2 regions of the Cupriavidus malaysiensis genome follow, and region 1 is predicted to be linked to the other one. Evidence: riboswitches for the same ligand, from Rfam matches in the RefSeq annotation. Region 1 holds a riboswitch; the other holds the start of a gene.
The links. Region 1 has a riboswitch for glycine ahead of BKK80_RS28695 (D-amino acid dehydrogenase). Riboswitches for the same ligand answer to the same signal wherever they lie in the genome.

Region 1 (8,172 bases):
GACGGTGGCGGCCCGCGCCGGGGTCAACGTCTGCCTGCGCAAGTTCGAGCCCAAGCTGGTCTTCGACCTGATGCGCGATGAAGGCGTGACTCACTACTGCGCCGCGCCCATCGTCCATACCGCCCTGGTCAACGCGCCGGCGGCCTGGCGCGAAGGGCTGCGCGGGCCGGTGCGCGGCATGGTGGCGGGCGCGCCGCCGCCGGCCGCGGTGCTGGCGCAGATGGAGGCCATGGGCTTCGACCTGACCCACGTCTACGGCCTGACCGAGGTCTACGGCCCGGCCGCGGTGTGCGCCGAGCAGGACAGCTGGACGGCGCTGTCGCAGGAAGAACGTGCGGTGATGAAGGCCCGCCAGGGCGTGCGCTACCACCTGCAGTCGCAGGTGGCGGTGCTGGATCCCGACACCATGGAGCCGGTGCCGGCCGACGGCGAGACCATCGGCGAGATCATGTTCCGCGGCAATATCTGCATGAAGGGCTATCTCAAGAACGAGAAGGCCTCGCGCGAAGCCTTCGCCGGCGGCTGGTTCCACACCGGCGACCTGGGCGTGTGCATGCCTGACGGCTACGTCAAGATCAAGGACCGCAGCAAGGACATCATCATCTCCGGCGGCGAGAACATCTCCTCGGTCGAGGTCGAAGACGCGCTGTACCGCCATCCCGCGGTGCTGGCGGCGGCGGTGGTCGCCCAGCCCGACGCCAAGTGGGGCGAGACGCCATGCGCCTTCGTCGAGCTGAAGGAAGGCGCGAGCGTCACCGCCGAGGAACTGATGGCGCACTGCCGCTCGCTGCTGGCGGGCTTCAAGGTACCCAAGGCGGTCTATTTCGGGCCGCTGCCCAAGACCTCGACCGGGAAGATCCAGAAGTTCGAGCTGCGCCGCAAGGTCAAGTCGGACTCGGCCATCGACGTCTGATGCCCGCGGCCTGAGGCCCCAACCCTGGCCGCGGCGTTCCGCGGCCGTGCGTCCCGTGCGCGGGCGGCGCTGTGCGACAATGCCTCGCACCGGCCGCCTGCGCCGCTTCCCACCTGCCAGGACGCACCATGACCACCGACACGGCTGCACCGACCCGCGCGCCCGACAGCGCCGCGCTGCGCGACTTCGTCGAGCGCAAGTGGAACGACGAGATCGTCCCCGCGCTGACCGACTACATCGGCATTCCCGCCAAGAGTCCTGCCTTCGACGCCGACTGGGCCCGCCACGGCCACCTGGAGCGCGTCGTCGCCGATGCCGCCGCCTGGGTCGAGCGCCAGCCGGTGCGCGGCCTCAAGCTGGAAGTGATCCGCCTGCCCGGGCGCACGCCGCTGCTCTATTTCGAGACGCCCGCCACGCGTTCGGGCAGCAGCGAGACCATCGTGCTGTACGGCCACCTCGACAAGCAGCCCGAGTTCGACGGCTGGCGCCGCGACCTCGGCCCCTGGACGCCCAAGATGGAGGACGGGCGCCTCTACGGCCGCGGCGGCGCCGACGACGGTTATGCCGTCTACGCCAGCATCGCGGCGCTGGCCGCGCTCGATGCGCAGGGCGTGGAGCGCCCGCGCTGCGTGGGCCTGATCGAGACCTGCGAGGAATCCGGCAGCTATGACCTGCTGCCGTATGTGGACGCGCTGCGCCAGCGCCTGGGGCGGGTCGGCCTGGTGGTCTGCCTGGATTCCGGCGCCGGCAACTACGACCAGCTGTGGCTGACCACCTCGCTGCGCGGCCTGGTGGTGGGCGACCTCGAAGTGGAGGTGCTGGAGGAGGGCATCCACTCGGGCTCCTATGGCGGCATCGCGCCGTCCAGCTTCCGCGTGATGCGCCAGTTGTTCGAGCGCCTGGAGGATGCCGCCACCGGCAATATCCTGCCCGACGCCTTCCATTGCCCGGTTCCGGCCGACCGCCTGCGCGAGACCGAGGCGGCCGCGCGCATCCTCGGCGAGGCGGTATGGAAGGGCATGCCCTGGTCGTGCGGCCAGGACGGCCGGCCGGTGCTGCCGGTGGTGGCCGATCCGCAGGAAGTGCTGCTCAACGCCAACTGGCGGCCCTCGCTGTCGGTCACCGGCGCCGCCGGCCTGCCGTCGCTGGCGGATGCCGGCAATGTGCTGCGCCCGCGCACGGCCTTCAAGCTGTCGCTGCGCTTGCCGCCGCTGGTCGACGCTGCGCGGGCGGCGGCCGATCTCAAGGCCCTGCTCGAACTGGACCCGCCCTACAACGCCAAGGTCACCTTCAAGCCCGCCGCCGGCGCGGCCAACGGCTGGAACGCGCCCGGCCTGGCGCCCTGGCTGGAACAGGCCATGAACACGGCCTCGCGCACCCACTTCGGCCATGACCTGGCCTATATCGGCCAGGGCGGCACCATCCCCTTGATGAACACATTGCAGGCCGGCTTCCCGTCGGCGCAGTTCATGGTGTGCGGCGTGCTGGGGCCGAAGTCCAATGCCCACGGTCCCAACGAGTTCCTGCACGTGCCCTACGCGCGCAAGCTGACGGCGGCCGTCGCCGAGGTGATCGCGGCGGCGCCCTGAGACGCCCTCCCGTCGCCCGCTTCCTGCCACAAGCCTTCGGGCGACGGATAGACAGCGTTTGCGCCGGCGCTCAGCGCGCGCTGGCGCCGGTGGCCGCCACCGCTGCCACGCGCCGCTGGGGCAGGGCGCCGCTGAAGGCGAAGTCCACCTCCGGGGCGCGGCCGCTGATGATGTCGGCGATGGCGCGCCCGGAGCCGCAGCCATGCGTCCAGCCCAGCGTGCCGTGGCCGGTGTTCAGGTAGAGCCCCGCCACGCTGCTGGCGCCGATGTACGGCACGTTGCCCGGCGTGGCCGGGCGCAGTCCGGTCCAGTAGCGCGCCAGTTCCGGGCGGCTCATGCCCGGGAAGATCTCCAGCGTGCGGCGCACGATGGCTTCGCAGCGCAGCGGATTGAGTTCCATCGCATAGCCGTTAAGCTCCGCCGTGCCGGCGATGCGCAGGCGGTCGCCGAAGCGGGAGAAGACCAGCTTGTACTCGTCGTCGGTCAGGCTGACGCTGGGCGCCCGTTCCGCATCGAGCACCGGCAGCGTCGCCGAGTAGCCCTTGGCGGGATAGATATCGAGCTTGATCCCCAGCGGCCGCGCCAGCAGCGGGCTGAAGCTGCCCAGCGCCAGCACGTAGGCATCGGCGCTTTCGAGCTGGTAGGCGCCGCTGTCGTCGGCATATTCCACCGCCCGCATGCCGCCGCCGTCGGCATGCAGCCGCTGCACGCGCACGCCGTAGCGGAAGCGCACGCCGGCCGCCTCGCAACGCGCCGCCAGCGCGGTGGTGAAGCGGTGCACGTCGCCCGACTCGTCCGCGCTGGTGTAGGTGGCGCCGGCCAGGCGCGGCGCGATGGCGGCCAGCGCCGGTTCGATGCGCACCACTTCGTCGGCACCGATGACCTGGCGTTCGCAGCCGAGCTCGCGCATGATGCGGGCCGGCTCGATGGCGGCATCGAACTCCTTGGCGCTGGTGTAGAAGTGGAGGATGCCGCGGCTGAGGTGGTCGTACTCGATGCCTGTTTCGGCGCGCAGCGCCTGCAGGCTGGCGCGGCTGTAGGTGCCCAGGTTGAGCAGCTGGATCATGTTGTGGGTGGAGCGGCGCGCCGAGCATTCGCGCAGGAACTTCAGGCCCCAGGACCACTGTGCGGGATCGGCGCGCAGGCGGAACAGCAGCGGCGCATCCTCCTTGCCCAGCCAGCGCAGCAGTTTCCACGGCGCGGCGGGATTGGCCCAGGGTTCGGCATGGCTGACGGAGATCTGGCCGCCGTTGCCGAAGCTGGTTTCGCGCGCCGCGCCGGCATTGCGTTCGAGCACCACCACTTCGTGGCCAGCCTTGGCGAGATACCAGGCCGAGGCCACGCCGATCACGCCCGCGCCCATCACGATGACTTTCATTTCTCTGGCTCCAGGAAAGCAAAAAGGGGCAGGCGTGCGGTGTCGCACGCCTGCCCCCACTGTCCTTTTGCCTGAGAGATTCGCCTGGTCCACCCGGACTTCGGCTTGCCCCTTCGGCGGCCGCCGGCGCTGGTGTCTGCCAGCCTGCCGCGACGCTCTCCAGTTGGTTCGGTATCCAGTCTGTTGCACCTGAGCGTTTCGGGGGTACGCCTTCGGTAGGAGCGGCACCGGCAGCCTGCCGGGATGCTCCGTTCTCCTGGAACGCGCACCATAGCATGGGCCTGAGCCGGGCGGCAAGCCCCCGCGCCGGGTGGCGCGGGCAGCACGCCGGGCGAGGCGGGGCGGGCGCGGCGGCGGCCGGTGTGCGGACGCTGTGCCGACCCGCTTGTCTCATCCTGAGACACCGCGTGGATCGAAGCGAGACGGTGGCCGCACGCGCCGCGCCGGCGGCCTCGGGGAAAACGAGCAGGCGCGCGCCGGCGCGCTTGAAATCGCCCGGGGCCTCACCTAAAGTCATCCACCACCCGGGCGCCGCCCCGCGCGATGCGCGCCGCCGGGCACAACATAACAAGCCGCACGGAGACAGCCCCCCAATGAGGCAAGCCGCAGACAGCCTTCCCCTCGACGTGCGCACCGCGCGGCGCCAGTTCTTCGACGGCCGGCTGGTGCCGCCCGGCACCATCCCCGAGCGCATCGCCAGTTCCTGGCAGCGTGCCGCCACCTACGGGCTGCGCCCGGGCGACCGCGCGCTCGGCACCAACTTCGTCACGCACAGCCAGTTGCGCCGGCTCGAAGCGGAGCACCAGGCCCTGATCGCCTGCGCCGAAGAGGATATGGCGATCCTGGCGGGCGCGTTTCCGTCGCGCCACTGGCTGGTGTTCTGCACCAACGCCGAAGGCGTGATCGTCAGTTCCACCGTGCAGGGGGGCGCCGGGCCGTCGCAGGCGCGCGCGCTGGTGGGCGGCAAGCGCGTCAGCGAGGCGGCGCTGGGCACCAATGCGCCGGCCTGCGTGCTGAGCGAAGGCGGCCTGCCGATCGAGATCCGCCGCGGCGAGCACTATCTCGAAGAACTGATCGACGTGGTCTGCGCGGCGGCGCCCATCCATGATCCGCACGACAGGCTGGTCGGCGTGCTGGATATCACGGGCTTCGGCATCGACCTGCCGGCCTACGCGCTCAGCCGCGTGCAGGCCGCCGCCATGTCGATCGAGAACCGCATGTACGCCGGCATGGCCGGCTGCCGCATCCTGCGCCTGCACCACGATCCGCGCATGCTGGGCACGCCCGCCGAAGGCATCGTCGCCATTTCGCGCGACGACGTGATCGTCGCGGCCAACCGCGCGGCGCGCCAGATGCTGGGGCGGCCGGGCGGGACCTGGGCGCCGCGCGCGCTCGACGAGGTCTTTGCCGGCGGGCTGCGCGCTGCGGCCGCCGGCGCGGCGGGCGCGGCGACGCTGAACGGACGTGGGGGCGAGCGCTATTTCGTCGCGCTGGAGCCTGCGCCGGCTCCAACACGGGCGCAGGCCGCGACGCCGGGCGCGGGCGCGCCACGGCCATCCACGCCGGCGGCCGCCGGCGCGGCGCAGGGTTGCGTGCTGGCCGACGCCAGGCTGGCGCGGCTGTTCGGCAAGGCGGCCACGGTCCTGCGCGAGCAGGTGCCGGTGATCCTGCTGGGCGAAACCGGCACCGGCAAGAGCATGCTGGCACGCGCGCTGCACGAGGCCAGCCGGCCGGGCCGCGCCTTCGTCTCGCTCAATTGCTCGGCGATCCCGGAAGGGCTGGCCGAAGCCGAGCTGTTCGGCTATGAGGAGGGCGCCTTCACCGGCGGCCGCAAGGGCGGCAGCATCGGCAAGATCGAGCAGGCCAGCCACGGCACCCTGTTCCTGGACGAGATCGGCGACATGCCGCTGGCGCTGCAGGCGCGCCTGCTGAGCGTGCTGCAGGATCGCAGCGTGACGCGCGTGGGCGGCCATCGCGCGATCCCGGTGGACATCTCGGTGATCTGTGCCACCCATCGCGACCTGCCGGCGCTGGTGCGCGCCGGCGCCTTCCGCGAGGACCTGCTGTACCGCCTGAACGGCCTCTCGGTGCAGGTGCCGGCCTTGCGCGAGCGCACCGACCTGGCCGAACTGATCCAGGCGCAGGTCGACGCGCTCGCCGGCGGGCGGCGCAAGCGTCTCGATGCGGACGTGATGGCATTGCTGATGGCGCATGCCTGGCCGGGCAACGTGCGCGAACTGCACCAGGCCCTGCGCGCGGCGCTGGCGCTGTCCGGCGGCGGCGAGACGGTGGGGCGCGAGCACTTCGACGAGACCTGGCTGGCGCAGGCGGCCGCGCTGGCCGTGGCGCCGCCCGTCGCGCACCTGCAGGCCGGCATGCCGGCCGCGCCAGGCGCTGCCACCGCTGCTGCCGCTGCGGTCCCGGCGCGCTCCACCATGCTGGCCGACCTGGAAAGCGAGACGATCGAGCGCACGCTGTCGGAGCTGGGCGGCAACCGCGCGCAGGCGGCGCGCGTGCTCGGCATCTCGCGCGCCACGCTGTACCGCAAGCTGGCGCGGCTGCAGCGCGGCTGAGCGAACGCGCCAGGTGAGCGCGCGCCGGCGTGCCCCGGCGTGCCTTGCGCCGGCCGCGCACGCAGCGTGCATCTCGCACATCCAGCATCCAGCATCCAGCATCCAGCATCCAGCGCATCCAGCGCATCCAGCGCGGCCGTCCTGTCCTCTTCGCCGCTCCTCAGCGGCTTTCCGTTTCCCCCGTCCCCTGCCGATGCCAGTGCCACGTGCCCACCGCAGGCAAGGCACGCGGCTGCCTGTCTCACCGGCGCGAGACAGTGCCCGCTCCTGAGACACCACGGCTGTCGCCGGTGTCTCAAGTCGCGCCGCCGCGCAGGGCATCTCCACGGCGCGGCGTGCGCGCAGCCCCTTCCAGCCGCCTGGCGCCGCGTGTGCCAGGGCAGGCGGCGCGGCAGGCACGCGCTTTGCATTGTGCTCGGGGCGTGGGTGGCCGCGTGCCGTCCCGTCGTTCAGGGCCGCACAGGTCCTCACCGAACAACAGCTCGATAGCTCGATAGCTCAATAGCTCAATCACTCGGCAGCACAAGAAAGAACCAACGAGGAGACCAGGACATGAAAGACATCGCAGGATTGCTGATCGGCGGCAAGCTGGTGCGCGGCAGCGCGGAACTCGAGGTGGTCAATCCCGCCACCGGCGAGGTGTTCACCACCGTGTCGCGCGCCACGGAGCACGAGGCCAATGCGGCCGTGGCGGCAGCCAAGGCGGCCCAGCCGGCCTGGGCCGCGCTCGGCCTGGAGGCGCGCCGCGCGCTGCTGCTGCGCTTCGCCGACGGCCTCGAGGCCAATGCGGAGGACCTTGCCGCGACGCTGGTGCTGGAGCAGGGCAAGCCGCTCGCCGAGGCACGCCAGGAACTGGCGTTCGCGCAGGCCTTCGTGCGCCACATCGCCGGCCTGAGCCTGCCGGTATCCGTGGTGCAGGACGATGCCACCCATCGCATCGAGGTCCATCACCGGCCGCTGGGCGTGGTGGCGGCGATCGCCGCCTGGAACTTCCCGGTGCTGATCGCCGCCTACAAGATCGCGCCGGCGCTGCTGATGGGCAATACGGTGGTGCTCAAGCCCGCGCCGACCACGCCGGTGGCGTCGCTGCAGCTCGGCGCCATGGCCGCCGACATCTTCCCGCCGGGCGTGCTCAACGTGATCACCGACCGCAATGACCTGGGCAGCCTGCTGACCTCCCACCCCGATGTGGCCAAGGTCTCGTTCACGGGCTCCACCGCGACCGGGAAGAAGGTCATGGAGAGCGCCGGGCCGCGCCTGAAGCGCATCACGCTGGAGCTGGGCGGCAACGACGGTGCCATCGTGCTGGACGACGCCGACGTCGCCGAGGTCGCCCCGCGCATCTTCGGCAGCGCCTTCTACAACTGCGGGCAGGTCTGCCTGGCGCTCAAGCGCCTGTACGTGCACGCCTCGCAGTACGACCGCATGTGCGAGGCGCTGGCCGAGCTGGCCAGCCAGGCGGTGGTGGGCAACGGCGCCGATGCCGGTGTCACCATCGGCCCGCTGCAGAACGCCATGCAGTTCGACAAGGCGGGCCGCTTTCTCGCCGCCGCGCGGCGCGATGGCCGCATCCTCGCCGGCGGGGCGCCGCTCAAGGGCGGCGGCTATTTCGTCGCGCCCACCATCGTGCGCGACCTGCCTGACCACAATGCGCTGGTCGCCGAGGAGCAGTTCGCCCCCATCCTGCCGGTGCTGAAGTACGAGCAGATCGACGAGGCG
Region 2 (8,172 bases), on a different replicon from region 1:
TGGTGTCGTAGCGCGCCAGCGGACCGCGAAGACGCACGTTCAGCTTTCCACGTTGGCGGTGAAGACGTAGCCCTCGCCGCGCACGGTGCGGATCAGCACCGGATCGCGCGGATCGTCGCGCAGCTTCTGGCGCAGGCGCGACACCAGCAGGTCGATGCTGCGGTCGAACACGTCCAGGTCGCGGCCGCGCGCCTGGTTGATCAGCAGCTCGCGGTCGAGCACGCGGTGCGGATGTTCGATGAAGGTCAGCAGCAGGCGGAATTCGGCATTGGACAGCGGCACCACCGTATCCTCGCCGTCGACCAGCTGGCGCAGCGTGGTGTTGAGCCGCCAGGCGCCGAAGCGCAGTTCGTGCCCGGCGGCGGCGGCCGGACGGCGCTGCCCGCCCTGGCTGCGGCGCAGCACGGTGTGGATGCGCGCCACCAGCTCGCGCATCTCGAAGGGCTTGGTGACGTAGTCGTCCGCGCCGACCTCCAGGCCGACCACGCGGTCCGCCAGTTCGGCGCGCGCCGTCAGCATGATCACCGGCGTGTCGCTCTGCTCGCGGATCTCGCGGCACAGCGCCAGGCCGTTCTCGCCTGGCAGCGACAGGTCGAGAATGACCAGGTCATAGGTCTTGCCGGCCATCGCGGCGCGCATGGCGGCACCGCCCTCGGCACCGTCGGCCGCCATGCCGAAGGTCGACAGGTAGTCGGCCAGCATGGTGCGGATCTGGGTATCGTCGTCGACGACAAGTAGTTGCAGCGGAGCGGAGGCGGTAGCGGTGGATTCCATTCTCATGTCGGCAAGGCGGCATCCGCCGCAGCGCTCACTGTAGCAGCACAGCATACTCTGGCTTTGGCCGCTTTGTATCCACACCGATACAGACGAAAGCCAGGGCCGAACCTGTCTGTACAAGCAAGCGTCGGCGGCGTGACCAAGTGCTCAAGCTGGGCACGAAATCGGGGCATACCATCGAAAAAGTCGGCCATGCGCCGCTTGTTCGCGACCCTGCCATCCGGGGCCGACATCCTTCGTTGTTCACGGAGCCAAACCATGACACGCCCGACCCGCCTTCGGGACGCGCTGCGCCGCGTCCGCTTCCTCCTCAGCCTTGCCGTGCTCGGCGGCGCCTGCTCGCTGGCCTTGCCGGCCCATGCGCTGCAGAACGCCTCGTCCGATCCACCCGCCCGGCCCGGGCCGAACCTTGCACCGCGCGAGGCACTCGGCCTGAATGCCGCGCAGAACGCGCTGTGGCAGGCCGCCGAGTCCGCCACGCGTGAAGCACACGCCCATGCGCTGGAGCTGCGCGCGCGCTTCCTGCGTGAAAGCGGCGACCCCGAGGGCATGCGCGACGGCAGCGCACCGCTGCGCCCGCGCGTCCAGGCGATGGAGCGGCTGCACGATGCGCTGGAGAAGGACCGCCGCGCGGTCGATGAACGCTGGCTGGCGCTGGATGAGAGCCTCGATGCGTCCCAGCGGCGCCGCTTGCGCGCGATGCCCCAGGTGGCGCACTGGCTGGGCCTGATGCCGCCGATGCATGGCATGCACGAGCTGGAGATGGGCCGTCCCGGCGGGCCGGAAGGCAGGGACCAGGCGGGCCCCGGCTTCGACGGGCCGCCGCACTGAGCGCTGCCGGGAGTATCGCGGCGCGCGTGCCACGCCTCGCTGCACCCTGCCGACCTGGCTGCTGCATGCGTGGCGCCGCGGCGTGCAGCGATCGGCGGTGACCGGAATGTGGATAAAAGAACGCCCCCGCGCTTTGGGCCGGGGGCGTCAAACAGGGAAGAACCGGGCACGCATGCCCGACCGCGCAGGACAGAAGGGTTAAGCCCCGCACGGTACCCGCAGCACAAGGCCGCGGACGGGGGTGATCCTAGTCGGCGCGCCGGGGCCGGTCTTGTCTATCTCGTATCCCTATGTATCGACTTTGTATCAGACCCCGGCCTTTCCGTTACCGAGCAGCGCCTTGAGTCCGGCCAGGCGGTCCTTGGGGCTCATGGCCGGGGCCGTGTCCTTGGGCGCCGGCGCCTCTTCCAGCTTCATTTCACCGATGAAGCGCGACGGCTGGCAGGAATAGGTGTCGCGCGCGCGCTTGCGCTTCTTGCACCAGCTGATGTGCAGGCTGCGCTGGGCACGCGTGATGCCGACGTACATCAGGCGGCGCTCTTCCTCGACCTTCTCGTCGCTCATGTCCTCGTCCTCGCGGCAATGGGGCAGGATGCCCTCCTCCACGCCGACCAGGAACACATGCGGGTACTCCAGGCCCTTGGAGGCATGCAACGTCGACAGCCGCACCGCGTCGGGATCTTCTTCGCGGCCCTCGAGCATGCTCATCAGCGCCACCGTCTGTGTCAGCTCGAGCAGGTTCTTGCCCTCGTCGCCGAAGCCGTCGGCGGTGTCGTAGCCAGTGGCCTCGCCCGTGCCGTCGCCACCCTCGGGCTTGGTGCCCTTGCGCTTGAGCCAATCGAGGAATTCCAGCGTGGTGGTCCACCTGGACTGTGCCTGGCGCTCGTCGAAGGTGTCGTAGAGGTAGGCCTCGTAGTGGATGCCTTCCATCAGGTCGTCGAGCACCTGCGTGGCCGGGTCTTTGGCGGCGCGCGCGGCCAGCCGCACCATCGACTCGCAGAACACGCGCAGCGGCTCCAGCTGGCGCGGCTGCAGCTTGCCTTCGATGCCGCCCATCATGGCCGCCTCGAACAGCGAGACCTTGGCCTGGCCGGCGAAGGTGCCCAGCACCTCCAATGTGGTATTGCCGACGCCGCGCCGCGGCGTGGTGATGGCGCGGATGAAAGCAGGGTCGTCGTCCGGATTGGCGATCAGGCGCAGGTAGGCGCAGATGTCCTTGATTTCCGCCTTGTCGAAGAAGCTCTGCCCGCCCGACAGTACATAGGGAATGCGTTCGCGGCGCAGGATCTGCTCGAACAGGCGTGCCTGGTGATTGCCGCGGTACAGGATGGCATAGTCGCGGAACTGCGCGCGGCGCTCGAACTTGTGGGCCGACAGGCGGAACACCACGGACTCCGCCTCATGCTCCTCGTCGTTCATCGGGTTGATGGCGACCGGGTCGCCCATGCCGTGCTCGCTCCACAACTTCTTGTCGAACAGCTTCGGATTGTTGGCGATGACGGCGTTGGCCGCTTCGAGGATGCGCACCGTGGAGCGGTAGTTCTGCTCCAGCTTGATCACTTTCAGGTCGGGGAAATCGGTCTGCAGCAGGCGCAGGTTGTCGAGCGTGGCGCCGCGCCAGCCGTAGATGGCCTGGTCATCGTCGCCGACCGCGGTGAAGGCCGGCGCGCGCAGGTGCGAGCCACCCGCCAGCAGCTTGAGCAGCTGGTACTGGCAGGCATTGGTGTCCTGGTACTCGTCGACCAGGAAGTAGCGCAGGCGGTTCTGCCACTTCAGGCGCACCGTCTCGTCGCGCGCGAACAGTTCGGCCGGCAGGCGGATCAGGTCGTCGAAATCCACCGCCTGGTAGGCATGCAGCGTGGCCACGTAGTTGCGGTAGACCAGCGCGGCCTGGTGCTGGTCGGCATCGGCGGCCTGCGCGATGGCCGCTTCGGGATCGACCATGCCGTTCTTCCACAGCGAGATCGTGCCCTGCACGCTGCGGATCAGCTTCTTGTCGGTGGTGCCGAGCTGTTCCTGCACCAGCCCGAAGCAATCGTCCGAGTCCATGATCGAGAACTGCGGCTTCAGGCCCACGTGCTCGGCCTCGGCGCGCAGGATCTGCACGCCGAGCGAGTGGAAGGTACAGACCGTCAGCTGCTTGAGCGGCAGACGCTTGCCTTCGCGCGTGGTCTTGCCTTCCATCAGCTTGCCGATGCGCTCCTGCATCTCCTTCGCCGCCTTGTTGGTGAAGGTGACGGCGGCGATGTGGCGGGGCTCGAAGCCCTTGTCCTCGATCAGGTGGGCGATCTTCTGCGTGATCACCCTGGTCTTGCCCGAGCCGGCGCCGGCCAGTACCAGGCAGGGACCATCGAGATAGCGGACAGCTTCGGATTGGGCGGGATTGAGTCCGTGGGTCATGCGCGGGAAGACAGCGTGGATGTGTGACGGGAACGGCCGGGCCGCGGATGCGGTGCGGCGTGTGCAGGATCCGGCGCGCCTCGGCACCGTGCAAGCGAAGGATGTTAACACGCGCCGCCGCCAGGCCAGGCTGCTCGACGAGGCCTTTGTCCCCGGCCGTCATGTAACGCGCCGTAATGCTCTGTAATGAAAAGTAATGGCCGGGATCGCGTCCCGGATGGCGGTCTCTAAGAAGGATAGAGAGCTTGTATGACGGCTGCTCCAACACTGCTTCAACCAGGTGTGGCCTCATCATCACATGGGAGCTGTCCTATGCGAACACAGAAGCGAGCACGTCCGGCCCTGGCCAAGGCCATCCTGATCAGCACCACGCTGGTGGCGTTCGCCGGCTGCGCGGACATGTCGCCCAAGCAGCGCAACACCGCCATCGGCGCCGGTATCGGCGCGGTCGGGGGTGCAGTGCTGACTGGCGGCGATGCGCTGGGCACCGTCGGCGGCGCGGCCGTGGGCGGTGTCATCGGCAACGTCACCACCCCGAACCGCAGGGGCCGGTGAGCCCTGCCCCGCCGGCCCGGGGCGCGTTGACAAAGCGGGGGGCGTCCCGTACATTGCGCGCATCCGGCCGGGAGAGCGCGCGAGGCATCGCGCCGCCGAAGGGGTATCACCCGAAAACTCTCAGGCACCATGGACTGGTCGGATCGGCGGGCAATATGCACACGATGCACGCCGTACTCTGGAGAGCGACACCCGCCATCGTTCGCATGAATGACGGTGAGCGTGTCCACCGAAGGGGCGCGCAGGGCCCGGTTCCGCCAGGAGCCACCCTGTAATCTCTCAGGTATCGAGGACAGAGGGGTCATCCGCCGCAGCGGATTCGCAGCACGACGCGCGCGAGCCATGCGGCGGATGGCCCTTTTTTCGTTTTCGCAACCGCAGAGATCCGTCCCCGAGGAACCCATGACGCTCCAGGCCACGCCCCTCAATGCCATCCACCGCGCCCTCGGCGCCCGCATGGTCGACTTCGGCGGCTGGGACATGCCGGTCAACTACGGCTCCCAGATCGAGGAACACCACGCCGTGCGCAGCGACGCCGGCATGTTCGACGTCTCCCACATGTGCGTGGTCGACCTCGCCGGTCCCCACGTGCGCGCCTTCCTGCGCGGCCTGCTGGCCAACAACGTGGACAAGCTGCAGACGCCGGGCAAGGCGCTCTACTCCTGCATGCTCGACGACAAGGGCCACGTCATCGACGACCTGATCGTCTACTTCTTCGCCGAAGACCGCTTCCGCCTGGTGGTCAACGCCAGCACCGCACCCACCGATATCGAATGGATCCGCGCCCGCAATGCCGCCACCGGCAGCGGAGTCGCGATCACGCCGCGGCGCGCCGACAACGCCCCCGCGGGCGTGGCGCCGCTGGCCATCGTCGCGGTGCAGGGCCCGAACGCGCGCGCCAAGGTATGGGGCGCCTTCCCCAGCACCCAGCCGAGCGAAGCGCTCAAGCCCTTCAACGCCCTCGTGGTACAGGACCCGGCCATCGGCGAAATCATGGTCGCACGCACCGGCTACACCGGCGAGGACGGCTTCGAGCTGGTGGTGCCGGCCGACAACGTCGCCGCGGTGTGGGAAAAGCTGGATGCCGCCGGCGTGCGCCCGGCCGGCCTGGGCGCGCGCGACACGCTGCGCCTGGAAGCGGGCATGAACCTGTATGGACAGGACATGGATATCCACACTTCGCCGCTGGATGCGGGCCTGGCCTGGACCGTCGACCTGCAGAGCGAACGCGACTTCACCGGCAAGGCCGCCCTGCTGGCCGACGGCCAGAAGGCCGCCTTCGCCGGCCTGGTCCTGCGCGACAAGGGCGGCGTGCTGCGCGCCCACCAGACCGTCGTCACGCCCGCCGGCAACGGCGAGACCACCAGCGGCACCTTCAGCCCGACCCTGTCCCTTTCGATCGCCTTCGCCCGCCTGCCGCTGGGCGCGCAACCCGGCGACAGCGTCGAAGTGGAGATCCGCGGCCGCAAGCTGGCGGCGACTGTGGTTAAACTGCCGTTTGTGCGCAATGGCAAGGCACTCGTGAGCTGACGCTCGCAACGGTCAAACAAGGTCAAGAGCCAACGGTCATGGCGCGCCCGCGCGCGGGCGCGCCCAGAACAGACGAACCAACCGAATCCGGAGAATCCACATGAACTTCCCCCCCGAACTCAAGTACACCGAGTCGCATGAGTGGGTGCGCGTCGAAGCCGACGGCACGCTGACCATCGGCATCACGGACCATGCGCAGGACGCGCTGGGCGACATCGTCTTCCTCGAGCTGCCCGAAGTGGGCCGCAGCGTCGGCGCCGGCGACGCGCTGGCCGTGGTCGAGTCGGTCAAGGCCGCCTCCGACATCTACGCGCCGGTGGCCGGCGAGGTCATCGCCATCAACGACGCCGCCAGCGCCGAGCCGGAGAGCGTCAACGCCAACGCCTTCGAGGCCTGGCTGTTCAAGCTGAAGCCGGCCAACGCCGACGACGTCAACGGCCTGATGTCGGCCGACGCCTACAAGGCCAGCGTCGGCGCCTGACGCCGCGCGGCCCCGGCGACGGGGCCGCCGAGACCGAACGACCGCGCGGCGGCCGGCCGACCACCGGCGCCGCGCCTGACGAGACCCCTGCCATGAATGCCCCGCTGCCCATGAACGCCGCCCACGCCCGTCCCACGCTGGCCGAACTGGAGGCGCGCGACGCCTTCGCCGGACGCCACATCGGCCCCGACGCCGCCGAACAACAGCACATGCTGAAGGTGCTCGGCTACGACAGCCGCGCCGCGCTGATCGACGCCGTGATCCCCGCCGCCATCCGCCGCCGCGACCCGCTGCCGCTGGGCGAGTTCGCCGAGCCGCTCAGCGAGGAAGCCGCGCTGGCCAGGCTGCGCGCCCTCGCCGGCAAGAACAAGGTGTTCAAGAGCTTCATCGGCCAGGGCTACTACGACACGCATACACCCGCCGTGGTGTTGCGCAATATCTTCGAGAACCCGGCCTGGTACACCGCTTACACGCCCTACCAGCCCGAGATCTCGCAGGGCCGCCTGGAAGCGATGCTGAACTTCCAGCAGATGGTCACCGACCTGACCGGCCTCGACATCGCCAATGCCTCGATGCTGGACGAGGGCACCGCCGCCGCCGAGGCGATGACGCTGCTGCAGCGCGTCAACAAGCATGCCTCGCAGACCTTCTACGTCGCCGACGACGTGCTGCCGCAGACGCTGGAAGTGGTACGCACGCGCGCCAAGCCGCTCGGCATCGAGGTCAAGGTCGGCCCCGCCGCCGAGGCCGCGGGTGCGCATGCCTTCGGCGTGCTGCTGCAATATCCCGGCGTCAACGGCGACGTCAATGACTACCGCGCCATCGCCGACGCCGTGCATGCCGCCGGCGGCCTGGTGGTGGCCGCCGCCGACCTGCTCGCGCTGACCCTGCTGGCCGCGCCCGGCGAATGGGGTGCCGACGTCGCGGTGGGCAACTCGCAGCGTTTCGGCGTGCCGCTCGGCTTCGGCGGCCCGCACGCCGGCTACATGGCGGTCAAGGACGCGTTCAAGCGCTCGATGCCGGGCCGCCTGGTCGGCGTGACCGTCGACGCGCAAGGCAACAAGGCCTACCGCCTGGCCCTGCAGACGCGCGAGCAGCACATCCGCCGCGAGAAAGCCACTTCGAACATCTGCACCGCGCAGGTACTGCTGGCGGTGATGGCCTCGATGTACGCGGTCTACCACGGCCCGGCCGGCCTCAAGCGCATCGCGCAGCGCGTGCACCGCCTGACGGCGACGCTGGCCGCCGGCCTGGAAGCACTTGGCTTCGCGCGCGCCAATGCCACCTTCTTCGACACACTGACGCTCGAGACCGGCTTCAACACCGAGGCCATCCATGCCGCCGCCAGCGCGCGCGGCATCAACCTGCGCCATGCCGGCGCCACCCGCGTCGGCGTATCGCTCGACGAGACCGCCACGCGCGAGGACGTCATCGCGCTGTGGGAGATCTTCTCGCATGGCAAGCCCCTGCCGGCCTCGCTCGCCTTCGATGCCATCGAGGCCGCGGCGCAGGACGCCTTCCCCGACGGCCTGGCCCGCCAGAGCGCCTACCTGACGCACCCGGTGTTCAACACGCACCACGCCGAGCACGAGATGCTG

Region 2: linked by a shared signal. The riboswitch ahead of gcvT (glycine cleavage system aminomethyltransferase GcvT) and the one ahead of BKK80_RS28695 (D-amino acid dehydrogenase) in region 1 are both predicted to bind glycine.

The regions. Positions count from the first base shown of each region.
Region 1 covers NZ_CP017755.1:2,065,472-2,073,643, reverse strand. The annotation lists gene BKK80_RS28705 (acyl-CoA synthetase) at 1-913, shown strand, start outside; gene BKK80_RS28700 (M20/M25/M40 family metallo-hydrolase) at 1,042-2,502, shown strand; gene BKK80_RS28695 (D-amino acid dehydrogenase) at 2,573-3,880, opposite strand; glycine riboswitch at 3,930-4,053, opposite strand; gene BKK80_RS28690 (sigma-54-dependent Fis family transcriptional regulator) at 4,474-6,453, shown strand; gene BKK80_RS28685 (aldehyde dehydrogenase family protein) at 7,006-8,172, shown strand, end outside.
Region 2 covers NZ_CP017754.1:105,337-113,508, forward strand. The annotation lists gene BKK80_RS00520 (ATP-binding protein) at 1-1, opposite strand, end outside; gene BKK80_RS00525 (response regulator) at 40-774, opposite strand; gene BKK80_RS00530 (hypothetical protein) at 1,036-1,608, shown strand; gene BKK80_RS00535 (UvrD-helicase domain-containing protein) at 1,915-4,008, opposite strand; gene BKK80_RS00540 (glycine zipper 2TM domain-containing protein) at 4,321-4,563, shown strand; glycine riboswitch at 4,622-4,710, shown strand; glycine riboswitch at 4,732-4,869, shown strand; gene gcvT (glycine cleavage system aminomethyltransferase GcvT) at 4,966-6,093, shown strand; gene gcvH (glycine cleavage system protein GcvH) at 6,194-6,574, shown strand; gene gcvP (aminomethyl-transferring glycine dehydrogenase) at 6,667-8,172, shown strand, end outside.